2 linked regions of the Paractinoplanes brasiliensis genome follow. The protein of the gene in region 2 interacts with the protein of the main gene of each other region in a pairwise test. Links are inferred from orthologs where the notes say so. Each region holds a gene or a part of one and is shown on either strand. Other genes may lie near its edges. The genes, in order: rlmN and ftsZ.

The links.
Region 1: the proteins of ftsZ (region 2) and rlmN interact in binary tests that used the Escherichia coli proteins (3 or more experiments, as listed by UniProt). The link is inferred for Paractinoplanes brasiliensis from one-to-one orthologs.

What each region holds. Positions count from the first base shown.
Region 1 is NZ_SNWR01000001.1:4,849,788-4,858,947, reverse strand. Bases 4,377-7,199 are described here. They hold rlmN (dual-specificity RNA methyltransferase RlmN), read right to left. Parts: upstream 6,466-7,199; coding sequence 5,287-6,465; downstream 4,377-5,286. Other genes in these bases: C8E87_RS22080 (phosphatidate cytidylyltransferase), read right to left, coding at 6,506-7,199; C8E87_RS22090 (DivIVA domain-containing protein), read right to left, coding at 4,377-5,249. In the rest of the region: C8E87_RS22110 (YhjD/YihY/BrkB family envelope integrity protein), read left to right, coding at 1-163; C8E87_RS22105 (phytoene desaturase family protein), read left to right, coding at 197-1,804; C8E87_RS22100 (Rieske 2Fe-2S domain-containing protein), read right to left, coding at 2,141-3,715; C8E87_RS22095 (DUF2631 domain-containing protein), read left to right, coding at 3,860-4,093; more of C8E87_RS22090, read right to left, coding at 4,140-4,376; more of C8E87_RS22080, read right to left, coding at 7,200-7,345; frr (ribosome recycling factor), read right to left, coding at 7,498-8,055; pyrH (UMP kinase), read right to left, coding at 8,101-8,859; tsf (translation elongation factor Ts), read right to left, coding at 8,958-9,160.
Region 2 is NZ_SNWR01000001.1:1,588,471-1,597,716, forward strand. The notes cover bases 2,861-5,769. They hold ftsZ (cell division protein FtsZ), read right to left. Parts: upstream 4,934-5,769; coding sequence 3,788-4,933; downstream 2,861-3,787. Other genes in these bases: C8E87_RS06745 (YggS family pyridoxal phosphate-dependent enzyme), read right to left, coding at 3,084-3,791; C8E87_RS06755 (cell division protein FtsQ/DivIB), read right to left, coding at 5,230-5,769. In the rest of the region: C8E87_RS06730 (DivIVA domain-containing protein), read right to left, coding at 913-1,725; C8E87_RS06735 (YggT family protein), read right to left, coding at 1,769-2,074; C8E87_RS06740 (cell division protein SepF), read right to left, coding at 2,120-2,818; more of C8E87_RS06755, read right to left, coding at 5,770-5,991; murC (UDP-N-acetylmuramate--L-alanine ligase), read right to left, coding at 6,000-7,427; C8E87_RS06770 (FtsW/RodA/SpoVE family cell cycle protein), read right to left, coding at 8,561-9,246. UniProt on the Escherichia coli protein: Essential cell division protein that forms a contractile ring structure (Z ring) at the future cell division site. The regulation of the ring assembly controls the timing and the location of cell division.

The sequences.
Region 1 (9,160 bases), 3.3 Mb from region 2 along the record:
CTGCTCGTTGCCGCTCGACCTCGGCGCCCCGTTCGGCGGCTTCGACGAGATCGGCGGCACGGTGGCCGTCGGCCTGTGGCTCTACCTGTTCCACGTGATCGTGCTCGCCGGGTACGCCGCGACCCGCAGCGCCAGCGCGTACCAGGACCGACGCGACTCATGAGCCTGACATTGTCAGGCGCTACGCTCGTCCGTCATGAGCACTCACCCCGCCACCGGACTACCCACCCGGTCCGACGTAGTGATCATCGGCGCCGGTCACAACGGCCTCGTCTCCGCGATCCTGCTCGCCCGCGCCGGCCTCGACGTCGTCGTTCTCGAGGCCACCGACGTGATCGGCGGCGCCGCCCGCACCGAGCGCCCGTTCCCCAAGGCGCCCGGCCTGGGCCACTCCACCGGGTCGTACCTTCTGGGCCTGATGCCGCCCGAGCTGCTGCGCACACTCGACGTGGACATCCCGGTGCTGCGCCGCGACCCGCACTACTTCCTGCCCACGCCCGGGCCGGCCGGCTCGCCCCACCTGCTGTTCGGCCGCGACCACGCGTCGACCCGTGAGCAGCTCGAACGCTTCTTCTCACCGCGCGACGCCGCCGCCGACGAGCAGCTGGCGGTTGAGATCGCCGCGCTCCGGGCCGACCTGGCGCCCGCCTGGCTCGAGGAACCCGGAAGCGTCGAACAGATCGCCGACCGTTACATCCGCCCCCAGCTGCAGAGCACCTTCATCGACCTGGTCCGCGGCTCGGTCGCCGACTACCTGGCCCGCTTCGGCTTCAAGAGCGAACTGCTGGTGAGCATGTACGCGGTGACCGACGGGCTCTCCGGCCTCAACGCGGGCCCCGACGACCCCGGCACCGGCCACAACTTCCTCGTGCACAACATGTGCCGCCTGCCCGGCTCCGACGGCACGTGGATGATCGCCGAGGGTGGCATGGGCACGGTCACTCGCACGTTCGCCGACGCCGCCCGAGCCGCCGGCGCCCAGATCTTCACCCGTACGCCCGTACAGGCAGTGACGGTCGACGGCGGCGCCGCCAGCGGGGTTGTGCTCGCCGACGGCCACACGATCAGCGCCCGTGTCGTGCTCGGCTCCTGCGACCCGTACAGGCTTATCGATCTGGTGCCGGCGGGCGCCCTGCCGGCCGAGCTGACCGAGCGGCTGGCCGCCGTCAAGCGCCCCGGCAGCACACTCAAGCTCAACCTGGCCCTGCGCGGCCTGCCCGAGTTCACCTGCCTCCCGCCCGGCTCACCGTCACCGTTCGGCGCGACCATCCACCTGCTGCCCGGCTCGGCCGACCTGACCGGCGCCGAGTCGCCCATGGCCACCCTGCGCGCCATGTGGGCCGACGTGCAGGCGGGCCGGCTGCCGGACGAGCCCACCATCGAGTGGTATCTGCACACCACCGTCGACCCGTCCCTGCAGGACGCCGAGGGGCACCACTCCTCGGCGCTGTTCGTGCAGTCGGTGCCCTATGCGCCGGCCGGTTCCACGTGGGATCAAGAGCTTCCCGCGTACGTGGACAGGCTGCTCGACATCTGCGAACGGTACGCGCCCGGCACCCGGGACCTGATCGTCGACATGATGCCGCTGACCCCACCCGGCATCGAAGAGCACTTCGGCATCACCGGCGGCCACATCCACCACGTCGACAACACGGTCGCCTTCGACGAGCGCATGCCCTACTTCACGGGCCTCGACGGCCTGTACGCGGGCTCAGCCGGCGCCCACCCCGCAGGCAGCGTCATCGGCGCCGCCGGCCACAACGCCGCCACCCGAATCCTCAAGGACCTGAACATCCCGCGCTGACACGCACACCCATAGCAACGCCAAACCGCCCGCCTCGGGCAGCGGGGCTGGACCGAGTCAGTGGAACGGCGGGCGTTGCCGTCGGGCGGTCACCGTGTCGAGCGGGGTTGGGGTTTTGGGCGCAACCACTCACGCAGGTCGCCCGGGTGGGTTTCGCGTTCTGGACGCGCCAGCGGCCAGCGAAGCCCGCCCGGGCCCTCGGCGGGAGCGACGGTCTGCACCCACCACCCCGCTACGACATCTGCCCTTTGATCTTGGTTTGCAGGAGCGACGGCATCCCACCACCTGCTACGACATCTGCCCTTGAGTTTGATCTCGCAGTTGGAGTGACCCAGGTTACGACGTCTGCTGTGCGGCTTCGGTCTTCTCGGCTCGGATCTTGTGGCCGACGCTCGTGAGGCACCGCCCGCTGGGGAGGTCGAACTTCCAGCCGTGCAGCTGGCACGTCAGCACGTTGCCGTCCACCATGCCGAAGCGGCTCAGGTCGGCCTTGAGGTGCGGGCAGCGGCGCTGCACTGTCCAGTCCCCCAGCACCGTGTCCTCGGCCTCCACGGCCTTCTCGTGCTCGTCGTACCAGCCCTCGGCGTACTGCAGACGCTCCTCGGAGAGGCACTTGAAGAACGCGTACACGTATTCGTTGTACTGTCCGATCCGGGCGGCCGAGAAGCGGCACGACAGGAACAGCGAGTTGACCCAGTCGCCCTCGTCGATGTGGATGAGGTGTTCGATCAGGGCGCGGCCCGTCTTGAAGCGGTAGCGCACCTTTTCGTCGGCATAGGGGCGGACCTGCTTGCCCGGGAAGTCGACCACGATCGACTCGATGACGTTGCCGTCGGGGCCGAACGAGTCGGTCAGGTCGAAGCGGACGGGGCCGCCGACACCCTGGGCCATGTAGATCGACTCTTCGAGCAGGGGCTCGATGCGCTTCTTGAGGGCGCCGAGCACGTCGATCTCGGGGTGCCGCCAGGACGCCTTCTCGGCGGCGATGATCGGGGCCTTACGCTCCCGCATCTCTTCCAGGTGGGCCTGCTTGTCGGCGAAGAACTCGTCGACCGGGACGGGGTGGGTGGTCTCGGCCTCGCCGGACGCGGCCAGGGAGGTCACGGAGCCGGGCAGCAGGACGATGCCGTTGGTGCCGCCGACCTTGGCGTACTCGGAGAGGAAGACCGACTGGTCGGGGAAGATGTTGCCTTCGTCACCGAAGATGTCGTTGAACTGCCAGAGCGTGTCGTCGAGGAAGCACGGCGGGCCGGCGATCGGGAAGACGTGGTCGGCCTTGAGGTCGTCGATGTAGCGCCAGGTGCGGTCGAACTGGCGGTCGCGCTTCTGCTTGCCGAACGCCGTCTTGGCGCCGTCGGGCAGTTCGTAGACCATCGGGTACCAGATCGCGCCGGAGAACTGCAGCATGTGGGCGTGCACGTGGCCCAGCTCGTTGAACCGGGTCAGGTCGGTCGGACGGGCGTCGTTCTGATTGAGGACCCGTACGCCGTCGTGCTCGACCCACAGCGACGAGTCGCCGATCGGGCCGTCGGTGGGGCTGATCAGCGCCTGGATCATGATCTTGAGGCCGCCGTCGAGCTCGTGAACCTCGTCCGACTTCGTCTTGAGGAAGCTGGTGAAGCCCAGGTCACGCAGCTCGTCCTCGAGCTGGCTGGTCGGGTACTCCGGCAGCAGCACCGTCGCCTTCTTGCTGATGAAGCGCTTGAGGTGCTCGGCGTCGAAGTGGTCGCGGTGCAGGTGCGACACGTAGAGGTAGTCGACGTCGCCCAGCGTCTCCCAGTCGAGCTGGGAGTTGTCGGGGAACGGGAACCATGAGGCGAAATAGGCGGGGTTGACCCACGGATCGCACAGAATGCTGCCGGCGGCCGTGTCGATCCGCATGCTCGCGTGCCCAGTGCCCGTGATCCGCACCGTTTGTACTCCCTCGTCCAGAACTGACGCCGTCGGAGAAACCCGACGGCATCGAAGGTACCGGGTCCGGGTTGGTGGGCCGCGCGCGGAGCCGTCGTGCGAGACTGAACCCGAACGCGATCGACCCTCGAGGAAGGACCAGGCGTGGCTGCCGATCAGGAACCGGTCTATGCCCCCGACCAGCTCAAGCCGGGCAACCGGAAGCGCGCGCGACGCGCGGCGCTCATCTCGGCAGTGGTCATTCTGCTGTTCTTCTGGGGCAACCACGAGGGCAACACCGAGAACGTCTGGCTCATCATCTTCGCCCTCGGTCTCGTCGCAGCGGTGATCGTCGACGCTGTGCTGCGGCGCAACGGCCTCAAGCCCGAAGACCAGTAGGAACCCGGCGCACGAAAAAGGGGCCCGTCCGGGCCCCTTTTGTCGTCTAGCGACGCCTGGTCAGGATGTCTTTGACCTCGCGCAACGCGGCGTCGACCTCGGCTTCGAAATAACCACCGGGCACCAGGCCGAACTGCAGCATGTCAAGATCGTTTTCCGGTACGGGCATCGGCCCGCGCCCGGTCATCGCCTGCAGGATGCCCTCGAACAGCCGGTCGACCTGGCTCGGGTCGTAACCGCTGCCGAAGCGCCGGGGCTGGAACGTGCGCCGCAGCTGGTCGACCCGGTAGAGCTCACCACCCGGCTCACCCATCGGCGGGGGCAGCTGGGGCTGCTGCGGCTCGCCGTAACCCATCGGCGGGCCGCTCATCGGGGCGTTGCCCATCGGCGGGCCGCTCATCGGCGGGCCGCCGTAGCCACCGCGCGGGTCCTGCTGCTCGCGCTGCGGCATGCGGATCTCGGCGGTCATGTCGGCCTTGCCGTGCCGGCCCGCCTCGAACCCGTCGAAACCACCGGTCGGCTGCTCGAATCCGCCCGTGTCGTAGCCACCGCGGTCGTAGCCACGCGGGTCGCGAGCCTCACGCGGGTCCCGGTCGTATCCCGGCGGGGGCCCGGCGGGCCGCTGCGGCAACTGGGGCTGCTGCGGCTGGCCGTAGCCGGTCGGCTCGTCATAACGCCCGTACGGGTCCGGCGGCATCTGACCCCGCTGGGGCGGCTGCTGCCCGAAACGGTCGTCGCGCACCGGCGGCGCGGGCAGGCGCTCGGTCGGCGGGGCCATCCGGCCACCCATGCCCTGACCGCCCATGCCGCCACCGCCGCCGCTCATGGCCGCGCCCAGGCCGGGCTTGGCCGCGGAAAGCCCGCCCCGCAGGGAGTCCCGCATCGGGTCGGGCGGGGGCACGCCCCGGCCGCCACGGTCCTCAAGTTCGGCCAGTTGGCGCTCGACCCGGTCGAGGTGCAGGTCGACCTGCCACTCGTCGTAACCGCCGAAACGCACACGGAAGACCACGTCGTGCACCTCTTGCGCACCAACGGGCGGACCGACCTGCTCGCCGGCCAGAGTGGCCTCGACCCGGTCGAGGAAGGCGTCGACCTCGTCCACCTTGTAGCCGCGGCGCAGAGCCCGCCGCCGGAAACGTTGCCCCTGACTCGTCACAACGTCTCCCACTCCGCTCGCTGGGACCTGAGCCCAGTCACTGTGCCACCTCCGCGTCGGCGGCGGCGCCCCCAGCGCTCGCCTCCGTGAGCTCGCCCGCGGCCAGCTGGCCACAGGCGCCGTCGATCTCCCGGCCCCGGGTGTCGCGGACCGTCGTCGCTACTCCGGCCTCACGCAGCCGGCGGACGAACTCGCGCTCGACCGGTTTCGGACTCGCATCCCACTTGCTGCCCGGCGTTGGGTTCAGCGGGATCAGATTCACATGCGCCAGCTTGCCGCGCAGAAGCTTGCCGAGGAGGTCGGCACGCCAAGGCTGATCGTTGACGTCCCTGATCAGGGCATACTCGATCGAGATCCGGCGTGAAGTCTGTGCCGCGTAGTCGAACGCGGCATCGAGCACCTCGGCCACCTTCCAGCGTTGATTGACAGGCACTAGCTCATCGCGCAGATCATCATCGGGGGCATGCAGGGACAGCGCAAGGGTCACATTGAGGTCTTCGCCCGTCAAACGGCGGATAGCGGGCACGAGACCCACGGTGGAGACGGTGATGTGCCGTTGCGAGAGCCCGAGACCCTCGGGCGCCGGGGCAGTGAGCCTGCGCACAGCCTCTATCACCCGAGGGTAATTGGCCAGTGGCTCGCCCATGCCCATGAAGACGACGCGCGACAGCCGCGGCGGTGAACCGGTGACCGCGCCCGAGGCGGCCACGCCGGCCAGGTAGACCACCTGGTCGACGATCTCGGCGATCGAGAGGTTGCGGGTCAGGCCCTGCTGGCCGGTGGCGCAGAACGGGCAGGCCATACCGCACCCGGCCTGGCTCGAGATGCACGCCGTCACCCGGTCGGGGTAGCCCATCAGGACGCTTTCCACCAGCGAGCCGTCGTGCAGCCGCCACAGCGTCTTGCGGGTCGCGCCGTCGTCACAGGCCAATTCCCGTACGGGGGTGAGCAGCGTGGGCAGCAGGTCGCCGGTGAGCCGGGCGCGGGACGCGGCGGGCAGATCCGTCATCGCGTCGACGTCGCGTACGAGGCGGCCGAAGTAGTGGGTGGAGATCTGCTTGGCCCGGAAAGCGGGCTCGCCGAGGCCGGTGACGGCCGCCTGGCGGGCCGCGAGGTCGAGGTCGGCGAGGTGACGCGGAGGCATCGACGGACGGCGCTTGGTGGCCACCGCGTCGGGCTGATCGAGGCTGGTCGGGATGACCGGAAGAATCGTCATGGCGCAACCAGTCTCGCACGCTTGCCTGTGTACGTGCCGGTCACGTGTTCGCCCCGATCAGAGCGAACATCAGGTACGCCAGGGGGACGGCGAACAGGATCGAGTCGAGCCGGTCCATCACGCCGCCGTGGCCGGGCAGCAGGTTGCTCATGTCCTTGAGACCGAGGTCACGCTTGAGCATGGACTCGGCCAGGTCGCCGGCCACCGCCACAACCGCGATCACCGCGCCGAACAGGACACCCCAGTACCAGGGGATCTCGAGCAGGAAGTGCAGAAGCAGGGCGCTGCCCACGGCGGCCGAGACGACCGAACCGGCGAAGCCCTCCCAGGTCTTGCCGGGGCTGATCGACGGGGCCATCTTGTGCTTGCCGAAGAAGACACCGACCGCGTACCCGCCTGTGTCGGAAAGCACCACGGCGAGGAGCGTGCAGAGCACCCGCCAGCGGCCGTCCTCGGCTGCGTCGGGGAGCTGGAGCAGGACGCCGAAGCTGAGCAGGAACGGCACGTAGATCGAGATCATGACGCTGGGCACGAAGTCGCGGCGGAACGCGGCCAGGCCGTCGGCGATGCGCCAGATCACCGAGGCCGCGATCGTCACCAGCAGACCCAGCAGCAGCGCGTCGGGGCCGTCGTGCCAGGCCAGGCCGACCATCAGCACCGAGCCGGCGACCAGCGGGATCAGCGGGGCGTCGGCGCCGGTGGCCCGCAGGGCGCGGACCATCTCGTAGACGCCGACCGCGGAGGCCAGCACGATGACGCCGAGGAAGGCGTCAGGCCAGATCACCAGGGAGCCGAGCACCAGCAGCACCAGGCCGACGCCGACGCCGATAGCGGCGGGCAGGTTGCGGCCGGCCCGGCCCTTCGCGCGCCTGCGTCCCATTTGCGGCTTCTCTTCCGTCGTGGGGACGAGAGGAACCAGTCCGGTCGGGACGTCCTCGCCCGCGTGCCAGGCCGGTTCGCCATAGGCGTACGGCGCCGGGGCGCTCCTGTCATCGCCGGCGCTCTGCCCGGCACGCGGATCGAGGTACGACATCAGACCTCGAGCAACTCGGCTTCCTTGTGCTTCACGAGCTCGTCGACGATCGCCACGTACTTGTGCGTGGTGTCCTCGAGCTCCTTCTCGGCCCGACGGCCCTCGTCCTCGCCGGCCTCGCCGTCCTTGACCAGGCGGTCGAGCTGCTCCTTGGCCTTGCGGCGGACGTTCCGGATCGCGACCCGGCCCTCCTCCGCCTTGCTGCGCGCAACCTTGATCATGTCGCGACGGCGTTCCTCGGTCATCTGCGGCAGGTGGATGCGCAGCTGCGTGCCCTCGTTGTTGGGGTTGACGCCGAGGTCGGAGTCACGGATCGCCCGCTCGATCGCGCCGAGCTGCGACGCGTCGTACGGCTTCACGATGACCATGCGCGGCTCCGGGACGCCGACCGAAGCCATCTGCGTCACCGGCGTGGGCGCGCCGTAGTAATCCACAACGATCTTGGAGAACATGGCCGGAGTGGCTCGCCCGGTACGAATCGCGGCGAACTCCTCCTTGGCGTGCTCGACCGCGCTCTCCATCTTTTCTTCGGCCTCGAAGAGGGTTTCGTCGATCACCGGCTCTTCTCGCCTCCCTTGCTTTCTTCGGTGGGACAGGTGGTCTCAGGCGGTGATCAGGGTGCCGATCTTTTCGCCGCTCACGGCGCGGATGATCGTGTCGTCGCCCTGGGCGCCGAAGACGAGCATGGGCAGGTCGTTCTCCTCGCAGAGGCTGAAGGCCGCCTGGTCGGCCACCCGCAGGCCCTGCTGGATCACGTCCTGGAAAGTGAGCCGGTCGAGCTTCTTGGCGTCGGGGTCGACGCGAGGGTCGGCGGTGTAAACGCCGTCGACACCGTTCTTGCTCATCAGCACGACGTCCGCGTGGATCTCGAGGGCGCGCTGGGCGGTGACGGTGTCGGTGGAGAAGTACGGCATGCCGGCGCCGGCGCCGAAGATGACGCAGCGGCCCTTTTCCAGGTGCCGGATGGCGCGCAGCGGGATGTAGGGCTCGGCGACCTGGGCCATCGTGATCGCGGTCTGCACCCGCGTCTCGACGCCTTCCTTCTCGAGGAAGTCCTGCAGGGCCAGGCCGTTCATGACCGTGCCCAGCATGCCCATGTAGTCGGCGCGGTTGCGGTCCATGCCGCGTTTCTGCAGCTCGGCCCCGCGGAAGAAGTTGCCGCCGCCGACGACCACGGCGACCTGGATGCCGCGGCGGATCACGGTCGCGATCTGCCGGGCGATGCCCTGCACGATGTCGGGGTCGACGCCGACCGCGCCGCCGCCGAACACCTCACCGGACAGCTTGAGCACGACCCGGCGGGGTCGCGCGGGCGGGTTCGGACTGCCAACCGGAACTGCCTGCTCGGTCACCAATGTCATGAGACCCGCCTTCCCTTCCAACGCTCAGCAGAGACCTTATGGGAGAAGGAGGCCGGACGCAGAATCGCGTACCCGGCCTCCCTTGCCTCCGACGGCCCTTACTCCTGGCCGACCTCGAACCGGACGAAGCGGGTGATGGTCAGCCCGGCCTCGTCCGCGATCTGCTTGACGGTCTTCTTGTTGTCGACGACCGACGCCTGCTCGAGCAGGACGAAGTCCTTGAAGAAGGAGTTCACCCGGCCCTCAACGATCTTGGGGAGGGCCTTCTCGGGCTTGCCCTCCTCCTTGGCCGTCTCCTCGG
Region 2 (9,246 bases):
ACGAGCACCTCGGCGTCCAGCCGGGCCACCCGTACGGCGTCGGCGGGCTGCACGGCCTGCGGCAACGGCTCGTCGTCGGGGTCGTCGGCGTCGGGTTCGGCGAACTGCGCGGCCTCCGGGGCCGTCACCGGCACACCCGTGCCCGCCGCAGCGCCTGCGGGCCGGCGGCCCCACGCGTCCTCCTCCGGCATATCGTTGCGCGCGGCATTGATCGCATCGGAGGCGCGCTCGTAATCCGGAGCGTCGGCGCCCCGCCCGTGCTCCGGAGCCGCGGGAGCACTTTCGTAGCCCGAGGTCCGGTCGCGACCCGGCCCCGCGGCGTTGTCGTAACCGGACGCCGCGGCGCTGTCGTACTCCGGCGCCGCCGGGTCCTCGTCGCGACGGGAAGCCTCAGCACCCCGCTCGTCCGGTCCAAGATCCCGACGACGGGCACCATCTGCTGACAAATCGCCCGCGGGGACGGCGCCGGCCTGGTCGGCGTAAGCGGCGGGACTTTCCGAGGCCGCCGCGAAGTCGGGACCGGCCGAGGGCCGCGCCGCGGCGACGTCACCCGGGTCGAACTGGACGGTGTCGCGCCGATCGTCCGGCGCGGCGTCTTCCGGAGCGAGCCGGCGCGCGGCGGCCTGCTCGGCCGCGGCGGCGAACTCGGGCTCGGCCACGAAGACGGAGTTCTCGTCGGCGGGGGCGGCCGGCTCCTCGGGAGCGGCCGGCGTCGCCCGCCGGGCCGCGGCGGCCTGACGCGCGCCGATGACCAGGAGGACCGCGGCCACGAGACTGGCCACGATGGAACTGATGAGCAGGCTGCTCGACCCGCCGGTGAGGCCCAGCACGAGCAGCGTCACCGCGACGAGGATGAGCAGGAGACTAACAACGATCATGGCTCATCCTCGTCGAGGTGCCGGAGGGAGGAACTCAGCGCCCGGATTCGATGGCGTTGCGGCCGCCGTAGGAGCCGGCCAGACCGGCCGCGGCGAGGCCACCGCTTCCGCCGACGGCACGACCGGAGTCGGCGCGCGACATCTCGGCCTCGAGGCCCTGGCCCCGGCCGTCGAGATCGCGCAGCTGGCTCTCCAGGTACGCCTTCAGACGGGTGCGGTACTCCCGCTCGAACTGCTTGAGCTCCTCGATGTGCTTCTGCAGCGCGGAGCGCTTCGCGTCGAGGCCGCCCATGGCTTCCTGGTGGCGCTGACGGGCATCCCGCTCGAGGGCGTCGGCCTTGGCGCGGGCCTCGCGGGTGACCTCTTCGGCCTTGGAACGGGCGTCGGAGAGAAGCTTGTCGGCCTCGCGACGGGCGTCGGCGACGTGGTCGTCAGCCGTGCGCTGGGCCATCATCAGCACCCGCAGGGCCTGCTGCTCGCCGTCAGCACCGGACCCAGCGGCGCCACCACCGACCGCGCCCTGGGCACGGACCTGCTCGAGCTCGGCCTGCATCTGCCGGGCGGCCTGCTCGGCCTGCGACTTGTCCCGCTGAACGCGGTCGAGCTGCGCCTTGACCTCGTTGAGCTCGGCCGCGAGGCGCGGGTCGGCGCTCGGACCGGCTGGCGCGCCACCCCGACCGCCGCGCTCCACCTGGGCGCGCAGCTCGTTGTTCTCCTCGATGAGACGGGCGAGCTCACGCTCGACCTCGTCAAGGAAAGCGTCAACCTCCTCCTCGTCATACCCCCGCTTGCCGATGGGGGGTTTCTTGAAGGCGACGTTGTGCACGTCGGCCGGGGTCAGCGGCATCGAAACTCCTCGGGTCAGTCGCGGCCGCGGTTGGGGCTGCTGTTTAGCTGAAGTTCAGGATCAATCTTTGAAGCACGAACCTCATGAGCACGAACAGGATAACCAGCAGCACGATGGAAGCCAGGTCCAAACTCACGTTACCAATGCGCAGCGGTGGGATCACACGCCTCAACGCCTTGAGGGGCGGATCAGTGACGCTCCACACCGTTTCCAATGCCGCGGAGGCACCCCGGCTCGGCTGCCACCGACGACCGTATTGGAGTACCGCACCCAGCACGAACCTGGCAAGCAGGACAAGGAAGAAGATGTAAACGACCAAATACGATATTTGGAACACGATCGAGAGCACTCGTGCGGATCCCCCATCTGGGTGGCGGACTGCGCGCGGCCCGCCTCAGGCCTGCCCGAAGAACCCACCCTCGGCGATCTTGGCTTTGTCCTCCGCGGTGACCTGGACATTTGCCGGCGAGAGCAGGAAAACCCGGTTGGTAACGCGCTCGATCGTACCGCGAAGGCCGAAGGCCAGCCCGGCGGCGAAGTCGACCAGACGGCGGGCGTCGCCCTCATCCATCTCGGTGAGATTGATGATGACCGGTACGCCGTCGCGGAAGTGCTCGCCGATGGTGCGCGCCTCGCGGTAGGTGGTCGGGTGCAGCGTGGTGATCTGGTACCGCTGCTCCTCCTCGGCCGGGCGCGGGCGCGTCTCCGGCGGGTGCACCGGCTGCGGCGCGAGGGCAAGGTTCTCGCGTGTGGAGTAGCTCAGCGCAGACGAGCTCTCACTCACCGTACTCGGCCGGGTGATGGAACGGACGCTGGCCCGCTCGCTCCGCTCGGCACGTTCCACCCGTTCGTGGTCGTCCACGTCGGTGTGCGATGACAGACGGTCGGAGACGCGACTGCGCTCCGTACGCGCCCGCGGCACCGGACGCTCCTCCTCGACGTCTTCCTCGTCGGCGAACTCGTCCTCGGCGTACCGGCTTCCCGAGTACCGGCTGCGAGGACGGTAGGAGCTGTCGTCGTAATCGTTGTAGCCGCGGTCGTCGTCCTCCTCGACAAGGCCCAGCCACACGCCCGCCTTACGAAGCGCGCTCATGCCATCACCTCATCACGCCACCACGCGTTGACCCGACCAGCCATGTGCCCCCACCTTCGTCCGCTGCTGCGGAACGCACCCCCTCGGCGTACCGCATTCCCCCTTTGCACGGTCGGAAGGCCCTGTCGGTCCCTCGTCCCGCGACGTGCTGTGCCGTCGACGCCTTGCCCCCGCCGTGCGAATCGGAATCCTGGGCGAATCAGAATCCTGGTCGCGGACGGTGTCGCGTAAACAACACCCATGTAGTTTGCTGCCCGCCGCAAGGCTACCGCAGCAGGTTTCGCATTCCGAGCAAAGAAGTGCCGATCCGGACGTGTGTCGCGCCGTGCCGGACGGCCGCCTCCAGGTCGCCACTCATGCCGGCCGAGATCGTGGTGGCGTACGGATGGGCCTTGACCAGGCGTTCCGAGATCCCGCGCAGCACCGCGAAGGCCCGATCGGGCTCCCAGTCGATCGGTGCCACCGCCATGACGCCGCCGAGCCGCAGCGTGTCCTCGGCGGCGACCGAGTCGGATACCCGCCAGACGTCGTCGCCGGCCGCGCCCCCGCGCGCCGTGTCGCCGTCGATGCTCACCTGCACCAGCACGTCGAGCGGTTCCGAGCGCTCGGCGGCCGCCCGGGACAGCGCCTGGGCCAGGCGCACCGAGTCGACCGACTCCACGACCCCGGCGTACCGGGCCACCGAGCGGGCCTTGTTGCGCTGGAGCTGCCCGATGAAGTGCCAGCGCGGGGACGCCCCCGCGGCACGGACCGCCTCGGCCTTGGGCGCCGCTTCCTGGTCACGGTTCTCGCCGACCTCGGTGACGCCCAGCCCGGTCAGCAGCACCACGTCGCTCGCCGGGTAGGTCTTGGTCACCGCGACCAGCGTGACCTCGCTCGCGGCCCGGCCGGCGGCCGCGCACGCGCGTTCGATCCGGGTGTTGACCTCACGAAGGGCGGCGGCCAGCTCGGCCCGCCGCCCCTGGTCGGTCACGAGCCGTTCTTGAGGAAGTCCGGCACGTCCACGTCGTCGAAGAGAACGCGCCTCGGCGGCGGCGTGGCCTGGGCCGGCGCCGGCGGAGGAGTCGTGGTGGCCGCCGCGGCGGCGGGCGTCTGCGGGGCGACCGCCGTCCGCTCGGCCGGCTGCGGCACCACCTTGCGGGCCGGCTCGGACGGCTTGTAGGAGGGTGTGCCCCCGTCGAAGCCGGCCGCGATCACGGTGACCCGCACCTCGTCGCCGAGCGCGTCGTCGATGACCGCGCCGAAGATGATGTTCGCGTCCGGGTGGGCCGCGTCGGTGACCAGCTGCGCGGCGTCGTTGATCTCGAACAGGCCCAGGTCGGAGCCGCCGGCGATGGAGAGCAGCACACCACGGGCGCCGTCCATGCTCTGCTCGAGCAGCGGGCTCGAGATGGCCTTCTCGGCCGCCTCGACCGCACGGTTGTCGCCGCGGGCGCTGCCGATGCCCATGAGCGCGCTGCCGGCGCCGCTCATGACGCTCTTGACGTCGGCGAAGTCCAGGTTGATCAGGCCGGGCGTGGTGATCAGGTCGGTGATGCCCTGCACGCCGGAGAGCAGCACCTGGTCGGCCTGGCGGAAGGCGTCCATCATGCTTATTCCGCGGTCGCCCAGCGCGAGGAGCCGGTCGTTCGGGATGACGATGAGCGTGTCGCACTGGTTGCGCAGCTCGTCGATGCCGGACTCGGCCTGCACCTGCCGGCGCTTGCCCTCGAACGAGAACGGCCGGGTGACCACGCCGATGGTGAGCGCGCCGAGCTTACGGGCGATGTTGGCCACCACGGGCGCGCCGCCGGTGCCGGTGCCGCCGCCCTCGCCGCACGTCACGAAGACCATGTCGGCGCCCTTGAGCACCTCTTCGATCTCGTCGCGGTGGTCCTCGGCGGCGTTCTTGCCGACCTCGGGCTGCGCGCCTGCGCCGAGGCCCCGGGTCAGCTCGCGGCCGACGTCGAGCTTGACGTCGGCGTCGCTCATGAGCAGCGCCTGAGCATCGGTGTTGATCGCGATGAACTCGACGCCCTTGAGCCCGACCTCGATCATTCGGTTGACGGCGTTCACGCCGCCGCCGCCGATCCCGACGACCTTGATGACCGCCAGGTAGTTGTGGGGAGGTGTCATGGGCTCAGCCTTCCCTTCCAGGGTTAGTGGGTGTCGTGGGCCCCGTGCGGTCCGGCCGAACCGCACCTTCGTCACCCGCTGCCGGACAAGGGAGGGCGAGGAAACCCTCACCCTCTACTAGAGGGTGAGGGTTATGTCAACCACTCAACCTCTGGTGGCAACGTAAGCGGACTTCGGACGTCAACCAAAGAACCGGCGCGGCGTGTCGGCGTCCGCTTACGTGGCGAAAATCCGACGCACCCGTAACCTCGACCAGATTATGCCGTTTCGGCCCGGGTGTCCGCTTAGTCGAGATATTAGCGGATAGTCACCACTGACGGCGCCGAGACGTCGATCTCCTTGCCGGCGTGCTTCAGCAGGGCCGTCGCGACCTGACTCTTGGTGTCGCTCTGGGTGTCGTCGCCCCACACCACCGTGCGGTCCTTGCGCAACTCGAGCCGGATCTGGGCCGGGGCGGGCACCGAGACGGCCAGCACCTGCTCGCGCAGCTCATCGCTGAGGGCGGCCAGCACGGTCAGCGCCGAGTGCGTGTTCACGTCCTTCGCGCCGGGGAAGTCCACCCGCACGAGCGGCAGGGCGCCGGGCTTCTCCTTGACCGTCCGGAACGCCACCCCGGCCCGGTCGATCAGCGCGAACTCCCCGTTCCGCGGCACGGCGGCCACCGGCGTGCGCTCCACCACCTCGACGACCACGGTGGAGGGCCAGCTGCGGCGCACCACGACCCGCTCGACCGGCGGCAGCTCACGCACCCGGGCCCGGATGCCGTCGAGATCGACCCGGGCCAGCGGCTCGGCCTCGCGCACGGCGGCCGCCTGCTCGATCTGCGCCGTCGCCACGAACTGGACGCCCACGACCCGCACCTCGCGCACGCCGAGCACCGAGGTGCCGTAGACCAGCCAGACGACGGCCCCGGCCACGAGCAGCACCCCCGCTGTCACGGCCCAGGGCAGCGCGGCGCGCATCCGGCGCTGGCGGGCGCGCGCCATGAAACGGCGCGCGGAGGACGGCACCGCGTCGGTGTCGGCCCGCACCAGCCTCCAGTTGCGCCCCCCGCTCATGCCCTCTCCTAGGCCCGGTCGGCCTCGTCCAGCGCGGCCAGCAGCTCGTCGCCCATCAGCGAGATCGGCGGCGCACCCATGGTCACCACCACATCACCCGGGCGGCTGCGGCGCACGACCTCGGCCGGCACGTCCTCCCAATCGGGCACGAAAACCTTCTGCCCGGCGGGCAGGTCGAGGGCGGCGGTCAGCGCCACCCCGCCCTCGCCCGGCCCGCGCACCTCGCCCGGCCCGAAGACCTCCATGCAGATGACCTGGTCCGCGATGGCCAGGCCCTCGGCCAGCTCGGCCTGCAGGTCGCGGGTGCGATAGACCCGGTACGGCTGGAAGACCACCAGCAGACGACCGTCGCCGGCCACCTCGCGCAGCGTGCGCAGCGCGGCCTTGACCGAGGTCGGGTGGTACGCGTACTCGTCGTAGACGCGCACGCCGGCCGCGATGCCCTTGCGCTCGAAGCGCCGCCGCACCCCGGGGAACGACGCCAGCGCCTCCACGATCTTGTCGAGCGGCAGGCCCAGGCGCAGCGCGGTCAGCACCGCGGCGGCACTGTTGAGGCCCATGTGCCGGCCCGGCAGCGCCAGCTTGATCTCGCCGAGCGGCTTGCCGTCCAGCTCGGCCTCGTAACGTACGCCGCTGACGGTGGAGACCACTTCGCTGATACACAGATCGGCGCCGGCGCTCTCGCCGTACGTGTAAACGGTCTTGCCCTTGGCCCGCAGCGCGGCGATCAGATCCTGCGTGCCGGGGTCGTCGGCGCAGGTGACCACGAAGCCCTCGGGCTCGGCGAGCTCGGCGAACTGCAGGAAGCCCGCCTTGAGCCCGTCGAGGTCACCCCAGTTGTTGAGGTGGTCGCCCTCGATGTTGGTGATGATCGCGACGTGCGGCCGGTAGATCAGGAACGACTTGTCGCTCTCGTCGGCCTCGGCCACGAAGTGCGGGCCGGTGCCGTGGTGGCCGTTGGAGCCCGCCTCGCTGATCTCGCCGCCGATCACGAAGGACGGGTCCTGCCCGGCGTGCTGCAGGATCACCGTCATGATCGACGTCGTGGTGGTCTTGCCGTGGGTGCCGGCCACGGCGATCGCCTGCCGGTTGGTCATCGCGGCGGCCAGCGCCTCGGAGCGGTGCAGCACCCGCAGCCCGCGCCGGCGCGCCTCGGCCAGCTCGAGGTGGTCGTGCGGGATGGCGGTGGAGTAGACGACCGTGTCGACGCCGTCCAGATTTTCGGCGATGTGGGACATGTGGACCGTGCCGCCGAGCGCGCGCAGCCCGGCCAGCGCCGGCCACTCGCGCAGTTCGCTGCCCGACACCGGGACACCCCGGGTGAGCAGCAGGCGGGCCAGCCCGGCCATGCCCACCCCGCCGATGCCGATGAGGTGCACGCTGCCCAGATCCTCGGCGGTCAACTCGCCGGCCGGCCGCAGCTCCGCCGTGTTCACTGGTCTGCTCCCTTGGTCACGTTCACTTGGCCTTGGCCACCGCTTCGAGAACGAACTCGAGCAGCGCCTCGTCACCGTCGCGACGACCGTACCGGGAGGCGGCGTGGCCCATCGCGGCGAGGCGCTGCCTGTCGCGCGCCAGCGGGATGATGTTCTGCTCGATCCACTCGGGGTAAGATCGCCGTTGTCGACCAGGATGCCGCCGCCCGCCTGCACGACCGGCTGCGCGTTGCGCGTCTGCTCCTGGTTGCTGTACGGGTACGGCACGTAGACAGCGGGCACGCCGAGCGCCGTCGTCTCGGCCACCGTGATCGCGCCGCCGCGGCACAGCATGAGATCGGCTGCGGCGTATCCGAGCTGCATGTCCGACAGGTACGGCACCACCACGTACGGCACCGGAAGGTCGTTGGGCACTTCGAACGGGTCGTTGCGGCCGCCTTGCACGTGCAGCACCTGCACGCCGGCGTGGGCCAGGCGCTTGGCCGCGGCGGCCACGGCCAGATTGATCGTACGGGCGCCGGACGAGCCGCCCGAGACGAACAGCACCGGCAGGTCGGGGCGCAGGCCGAACTGGTAGAGAGCCTGGGGGCGCAGCGCCGCGCGGTCGAGGTGGGTCAGCGCCGTCCGCAGCGGGACGCCGACGACCCGGGCGTCCTTGAGCGACTCGGCCTGCTGCGGCTGCTGCGGGAACCCGACGGCGATGTTCTTGGTGAACTTCATGCCCATCCGGTTGGCCACGCCCGGCGGCACGTTGACCTCGTGGATGACGATCGGCAGCTCGCGCCGCCAGGCCGCCAGGTACGCCGGGACCGACACGTAGCCCCCGAAACCGACCACCACGTCGGCCTGGACCTCGTCGAGGATCTTGCCGGCCGCGTGGGCCGACTTCCACATCCGGTCGGGCGTGCGGATCAGGTTCAGGTTGATCGACCGCGGCAGCTGGAACGCCGGGATCACCCGTAGGTCGTAACCGGCCGCCGGGATCAACTGGTTCTCCATGCCCTGCGGGCTGCCCAGCGTGGTGATCCGGACGTCGGGGAAGTGCCGTTTGATCGCGTCGGCGAAGGCGAGCAGCGGATAGATGTGACCACCGGTGCCTCCCCCGGCGAGCACGACCGACCGCAGCGAACCCATCACCGTCTCCTCTCTGCCCCGGCGGTCTCCCGCGCGGCGGGGCTGGGCCGCCGCGAAGGGGGAAGCGGCGGCAGCGGGGCCCAGACTAGCCGTACCCATCTCGCGGGCGGACGCGCGTTCAGGGCGAGTGACGCCTGCGGTTCCGCGCGGGCGAACGAGGCCAGCATGCCGACCGCCGCCATGGTCACGACGAGGGCGCTGCCACCTGCGGAGATGAACGGCAGCGGCAGCCCGGTGATGGGCAGCGTGCCGGTCACGCCGCCCATGTTGATCACGGCCTGGGACACCAGCCAGGTGGTGATCGCCGCCGCCGCCAGCCGGCGGAACGGGTCCTGCGAGCGCCGGGCGATCCGGAAGCCGGTGTACGCCAGCACCGAGAACAGCGTCAGGACGACCCCGCAGCCGATCACACCCAGTTCCTCGGCGACCACCGCGAAGATGAAGTCGTTGTCGGCCTCGGGCAGCCAGTTCCACTTGAGCGCGCCCTTGCCCAGGCCGACCCCGAACCAGCCGCCCTCGAAGATCGCCGATCGGGCCTGGATCAGCTGATAGCAGGGGCCGTTGAGGTCGCACTGGTCGATCGGCTGCAGGAAGTTGGTGAGCCGGGCGAGCCGGTAGTTCTCCTCGCCGGTCTGACCCGAGCCGGCGCCGCCGGACGCGGCCGCGATGAGCAGGCTGATGCCGG